DNA from 3 places in the Paucilactobacillus salsurae genome. Region 1 is predicted to be linked to each of the others. Evidence: predicted binding sites of a transcription regulator. Region 1 holds the regulator's gene; each other region holds the start of a gene.
What was found. The regulator CtsR, encoded in region 1, represses protease genes until heat stress. The targets are predictions, from matches to a motif close to TTGGTCAAAAAAGGTCAAANA.

Region 1 (2,272 bases):
GTTGTCACACAGTTAGGATTATTTATTCCAAACAAAAAACAAGCTGCACTCAAGGATGAACCTCTAGCAGCAATCGCCACGACAGCATTAGTACAATCGTTGATTGCCTTAGTCGTGGTTGGGGTGATGGGTGTCACTGTTCAAAATTGGTTAGGATTAGCATTCTTTACCATTGTGACATCAGCATTGTTCACAGGAATTTGTATGATTTTGTATCATATGTTTGGCCGTGTCGGCGTCTTGTTTGCAGTGTTATTGGCACTCTTACAAATTGTGATTACAGGCCAGGTCTTTCCAAATGCAATGTTATCTGGTTTCTATCAAAGCGTAGCATCTGTGTTACCAATGACATATGCTATTCACGGTTTTGATAAATTAATCAACGGTGCTAGTTACAGTGCTATTTTGATGATTGTTGCAATGACCGCCTTTACCGCAATTCTTGGCGGTATCGCTTACGTATTAGATTTAATTGCAAACCGCTCCACTGATAACAAAGAAAAAGAATAAACTATTTTCAAAGTAATCGAGGATCAAACTGTTAAAGTTTGGTCCTTTTGTTGTATGATGGATGTACTGGTTGAAGTGAAATGTTTGCAATATTTATGAGAGTTTGTATAATATTAGTCAACATTAGTCAAAGAATGGAGATCACGCAATGGAAAGTCAGAATATCTCAGACATTATTGAACAGTATTTAAAGAGTATTTTGGCTGATTCAGAACAAGTCGAAATTCGCCGATCAGAAATTGCTGATTTGTTTGATGTCGTGCCATCACAGATTAATTATGTGATCAAGACGCGCTTTACGATCCAAAATGGTTATGTTGTGGAAAGTAAGCGTGGTGGTGGTGGTTATATTAGAATCGAGCGAGTCAATTTACTTGATGATGTTGATGTATTAAATACATTAATTCAGGTTATCGGTGATTCAATCAGCCAACGAGATGCAATTTCTATTATTCAGACACTTTATGATGAAGAAGTTATTACGCGTCGTGAAGCGGACTTAATGGCCGTCATGATTGATAAAAAAACACTAGCAATCAAGGATCGCCAACTAGAAAACGCATTGCGTGCTCATGTGTTAGTTTCCTTGTTAAACCGGTTACGCTTTGAAAGCTGAGAAAGAGGGGATTTCCAATGGATAACCTATTTACACCAAGTGCCAAAAATGTGTTGGTATTAGCTCAGGAACAAGCAAAGTACTTTAAACATCAAGCCATTGGTACCGAACATTTGTTGCTAGCTTTAAGTATTGAAGAAAATGGGATTGCCAATAAAGTATTACGTCAATTTTCAATTACTGAAGATGACATTCGTGAAGAAATCGAAAGATTCACAGGCTATGGAACACTTAAAAATGCTGACAAGGATACCTATTTACCGTATTCACCAAAGGCAAAAGAAGTTCTATCAATTGCTGGTGATGAGGCAAAACGTTTGGGAGCGATTAAAATTGGCACTGAGCACTTGTTATTAGCACTCCTTTCAGACGAAAGTGTGCTGTCATCGCGCATTTTGTTAAGTTTAAACGTTGATTTAAATCAAGCACGTAAAGTGGTTATGCGTCGTTTGGGAATCACTGAAACACCTAAAAAGCGCCAAGCAAACCGAGGTAAACAGCAACAAGTTGAAGGTACTCCAACACTCGATTCATTAGCACGGGACTTAACTCAAAGTGCTCGTGAAAATAAAATGGACCCAGTGGTGGGTCGTAATCAAGAAGTTCGTCGAGTGATTCAAATTTTAAGTCGACGCACTAAAAATAATCCTGTTCTTGTTGGCGAACCGGGTGTTGGTAAGACCGCAATTGCAGAGGGCCTTGCACAAAGAATTGTGGCTGGAGACGTTCCAGATGATCTTGCCCAAAAACGTCTGATGATGCTTGATATGGGTTCATTAGTTGCCGGAACCAAGTATCGCGGTGAATTTGAAGATCGTCTAAAAAAGGTGATTGATGAAATTTATAACGATGGCCAAGTGATTTTATTTATTGATGAATTACACACGTTGATAGGTGCTGGTGGTGCTGAAGGGGCTATTGACGCATCAAACATCTTAAAGCCTGCGTTAGCTCGAGGTGAATTGCAAACAATTGGTGCTACCACGTTAGATGAATATCAAAAGTATATTGAATCTGATGCTGCACTCGAACGGCGATTTGCAACTGTTCAAGTTAATGAACCTACTCAAGATGAATCAATTGAAATTCTAAAAGGTTTAAAACCTCGTTATGAAGAACACCACCATGTTGAAATAACTGATGCCG
Region 2 (2,272 bases), on a different contig from region 1:
TTGTAAGTCCCCAACAGGGATGTTAGTTTTTTCTTCCACGATGTGTTGCATATCTTCAACCGTCACCGTAGCGGCGTCTTCACTATGATTTGCTTCAGCATCGTCTTTGGCTTTGGTCAACTTGGTTACTTGATCACGGTAGAAGGCTGCTTTTTCGTAGTCTTCATTATCAAGTGCTTGTTGCTTATGAGCTTCAGCGGTGTGAATCTCATTTTCAATTGTGGCTGGGTCAGCAGTCTTCAAGGTTAAGTTCTTCTTCGAACCAGCTTCATCTAACAGGTCAATGGCCTTATCAGGTAAGAAGCGATCTTGAATATAACGCGCTGATAACTTAGCAGCCGCGGTAATCGCGTCATCGGTGTACTTCACATTATGGTAATCCTGGTAGCGTGACTTAATCCCATTCAGAATTTGAATGGTTTCTTCAACACTGGGTTCATCAACTTGAACAGGTTGGAAACGACGTGCTAACGCAGAATCTTTTTCAATCTTGCGGTATTCATTTAACGTTGTAGCCCCAACTAATTGGAAGTCGCCACGAGCTAGTGCTGGTTTCAAAACGTTACCAGCGTCCATGCCACCTTCGGCATTTCCTGCGCCCATGATTTCATGAATTTCATCAATAAATAAGATGATATTATCATTTTTAGAAACTTCTTCCATTAATTGCTGCATGCGTTGTTCGAACTGCCCACGAATTCCTGTTCCTTGAACAAGCGAAACAACATCTAAACGAATAACTTCTTTATTATTTAATTTTTGCGGAACTTGACCGGCAACAATTGCTTGTGCTAATCCTTCAACTACGGCTGTTTTACCAACTCCAGCTTCACCAATTAACACGGGATTGTTTTTGGTCCGGCGGTTTAAAATTTCGATCACCCGATCGATTTCTTTATCACGGCCGATGACGGGATCGATTTTTCCTTGTTTAGCAAGTTCAGTTAAGTTAACGCCAAATTGGGCTAACAAACTGTTACCTTTGCCACGGTTACCGCCATTTCCTTGTTGTGCTTGTGTTTGGTCATTAAATGCTTGTTGACCAGCTTGACCAGCGTTTTGGCCTTGCATGGCTTTAAACAAATCATCTAAGTTACCAAAACCAAATGATGGGTTTTGTGCCATTCCATTACCTCCATTAAAGAGAGTATTTTGTGCTTCTTTCATTTTTTGATAGCAACTCTGACAGAGGCCAACTTGTACTCGCTGTCCGTTCACTTCAGCTTGTAAGTGAATGGTTGCCGGATTCTGATGGCAATTTTGACATAACATCTGTAAACCTCCTTTATCACACTATCGACATCTCTAATTTGCCAATTGAGATGAAAAGCCTTTGTGGTCGTTTGATATTGTTTGACCTTTATTGACCTTTGAACTCATTATACATTGGATAATCAAGATTGCAAGTGATTTGTCTATTTTCTGAAACACGAGTTTATCGTTGATATGATCGACTTTGTCGTGCATTCCAAGTCGTATCAACACAATAATTCTAGCACTCACACGTTTAGAATGCTAAAAATTTGTTCTTTAACGATTAACAGATATAATAGAAGACATGAATGATGGATGGGAGGATTTTAATGGATAAAGATTATCATCAGTTAATGGAAGATTTACGCCAACACAACATTGAAAGTTTTACGATCACTAAAGATGAGTTTCAAACCTTTCAGCCGATCTTTCATGCTTACGAATATCGCCAACAACTTGTTGGTAAAGCAAACCGTGGCGGTGAAATCGAGTACACCTTACTAAAAAAACAAGCTTAGTTGGATTTGAAAACAAACCGGAGCCAACATTCCGGTTAGTGCTTGTATTTACCGCTTACAATTGCTATTATTAACAGGTAAGAAAGCTTTTTTGGCTTGCCAAGAAGCTTCAAAAATTAAATCCTTGAAGGAGATTGATCACTAATGGAAAAACGCGATTTTAATGTTATTGCAGAAACTGGAATTCATGCACGTCCAGCAACTATCTTAGTACAAACAGCTTCAAAATTTAGCTCAGATATTACCTTACAATATCAAGATAAGAGTGTGAACTTGAAGTCTATTATGGGTGTAATGTCATTAGGTGTGGGACAACATGCTGACGTTACAATCACTGCTGATGGTTCAGACGAAAAAGAAGCCATCGCTGCTATTGAAGAAACAATGACAAAGGAAGGACTGTCAGATTAATATGTCAAACCGGCTAGAGGGAATTGCTGCAAGTAATGGTATCGCCATTGCTAAGGCTTATTTGTTAGTCGATCCTGATTTGTCTTTTG
Region 3 (2,272 bases), on a different contig from region 1:
TGCTGAAATAATCACATCAGTATCAGCCAATTGTTGGTAATCATTCACAAAAATATTAGTGTGAAATGGTAGATTAGGCATGGCATCTTCAAAATCAAGGGCATCCGCTTGAACTTTAGTTTCATCAATATCAATCAACACTAAATCATCCGCAAAGCCATTAGCAACAATGTAGTGCGCAACTGTTGAGCCAACGTGACCCATTCCAATAACTGCAATTTTTCTTGGCATTTTCCATCAACCTTTCATTTTGACTATTCTATAAAAAATGGACATTGAAGCAATTATACAAAAAAACTTGAAGTAAATATATACTTCAAGTCATTTTAATTACTTAGCTGGCTTTTGTTTTGCCCACTTACGTAAATCTTCAATTTTCTTTTCTTTCAATGCTCGCTTGTACTTTGGAGCAACTGGCCGACGACCTTGAACGCCATTTGGATGAGCCTTACGCATGTCATTGCCTCCTTATTTTCTTCTCTTAATAAATCAACATTCCCATTATAAAGGTTCACCACTGGAAACGCAAATACATTTTTTATAATTGAACTATACCAATATCTTCTCTGTGCCCTTTTTAAAGATTTTCAAAGGGATTTGACAAGTATACCTATATATAATATCATGGTGTTTGTAGTAAACAATAACCTAAGTAATTACACTTACTCGGAGATGGTATTATGTTACTAGATAAAAGCACGCACACTACTGCCAGTAATATCGAGGATCCTAACAACAATCCATCGGTAGATCAAGAACGCGTTGCTCTTGATGACGACTGTGCCAAAAAAGAATTAAGTTGGTTAAGTGAAGCACTCGAAAAATAACTTCATCGCCAAAGCTATGACAATTATTGTCGTAGCCTTTTTTGTATTCCTTTCACCAGCTGCTAAAATCCAGTATAATAAACACGTGCAATAAAGCAGATAAATCATTTGACCTTTATTGACCAACGCGTTAAACTACATTTACACGATTAGCAATCAATACTGCTAAGTGCTAAATAAGGAGGCAACACTATGAACTTAGTTCCTACTGTCATTGAGCAATCATCACGTGGCGAACGTGCCTATGATATTTACTCACGACTATTAAAAGACCGTATTATCATGTTGTCCGGTCCAATTGAAGACGATATGGCCAACTCCATTATCGCCCAATTATTGTTCTTGGACGCTCAAGATTCAACTAAAGATATCTACTTATACATTAATTCACCTGGTGGTGTGGTTACTTCTGGAATGGCCATCTACGATACCATGAACTTCATCAAATCTGATGTTCAGACCATCGTTACTGGAATGGCTGCTTCAATGGCCAGTGTGTTAGTTTCATCTGGTGCAAAGGGCAAACGTTTTGGTTTGCCTCATTCACAAGTCTTAATTCACCAGCCATCTGGTGGTGCTCAAGGACAACAAACTGAAATCGAAATTGCCGCAACTGAAATTTTGAAAACTCGTAAAATGATTAATCAAATTTTAGCTGACAATTCCGGTCAACCACTTGAACGAATTAATAATGATACCGAACGTGATCACTACTTAACAGCTGATGAAGCTGTTGAATATGGGTTATTAGATGGCATCATGCAAAACAGTTCAGATATGAAAAAATAATTAATACGACTTAAAAACACCCTGATTGAGTCAATCAGGGCGCTTTTTTTGTCACAAAATTACCAACTAAATTCTTCATAATAAACTTTATCTGCTGGAACATTTGCGCGCAACAATGCTTGTTTAAAGTTTCGACCCAAGCTATTTGGACCCGATAATAGATAAACCGCATTCGTATCTAAATAGTGCAAGATTTGATCAGTATTAAATCTTCCTTCTTGGATATGAACGGTTAAATTACGACGTTGTGCTGCTAAAGCTTTCAGTTGTTCCTCATAAATCAGATCGGCCGTCCGATGGGTTGAATAGTACAGATCAATTTGCCGATCATCACAGGCCTGAACAATCGACAAAAGTGGCACGATGCCGCTACCGCCACCAATTAGAACTAAAGCATCTTTTTGGTTTTGTTGAATGACATCATCAAATTTGCCATAACTGCCATCAATTTGAACTTGCGACCCAATTGTTAACTCCTGTGTCTGCTTGGTAAAATCACCATCACCACGAATGGCTAAGACAATTTGACCATCGTGTTGCACATCATTAACCACCGAAAATGGATGCAGTTCTTTCAAATGATCTTTTTGGGGAAAGTTGATAAAAATATAATCGCCTGGCTTAATGGTTAAGCGCTGTGGATGAGACATTTGAAT

Region 2: the regulator CtsR is predicted to act here: its motif matches at 1,351-1,371, upstream of ACYVQZ_RS08380 (ATP-dependent Clp protease ATP-binding subunit).
Region 3: the regulator CtsR is predicted to act here: its motif matches at 933-953, upstream of clpP (ATP-dependent Clp endopeptidase proteolytic subunit ClpP).

What each region holds. Positions count from the first base shown of each region.
Region 1 is NZ_BAAHWX010000002.1:270,272-272,543, forward strand. Features, by position in the region: gene ACYVQZ_RS03305 (YhgE/Pip family protein) at 1-510, shown strand, start outside; gene ACYVQZ_RS03310 (CtsR family transcriptional regulator) at 659-1,126, shown strand; gene ACYVQZ_RS03315 (ATP-dependent Clp protease ATP-binding subunit) at 1,144-2,272, shown strand, end outside.
Region 2 is NZ_BAAHWX010000011.1:36,227-38,498, forward strand. Features, by position in the region: gene ACYVQZ_RS08380 (ATP-dependent Clp protease ATP-binding subunit) at 1-1,272, opposite strand, end outside; gene ACYVQZ_RS08385 (hypothetical protein) at 1,584-1,772, shown strand; gene ACYVQZ_RS08390 (phosphocarrier protein HPr) at 1,917-2,183, shown strand; gene ptsP (phosphoenolpyruvate--protein phosphotransferase) at 2,185-2,272, shown strand, end outside.
Region 3 is NZ_BAAHWX010000006.1:2,541-4,812, forward strand. Features, by position in the region: gene ACYVQZ_RS06375 (L-lactate dehydrogenase) at 1-231, opposite strand, end outside; gene ACYVQZ_RS06380 (hypothetical protein) at 331-456, opposite strand; gene ACYVQZ_RS06385 (hypothetical protein) at 681-827, shown strand; gene clpP (ATP-dependent Clp endopeptidase proteolytic subunit ClpP) at 1,020-1,616, shown strand; gene ACYVQZ_RS06395 (FAD-binding oxidoreductase) at 1,676-2,272, opposite strand, start outside.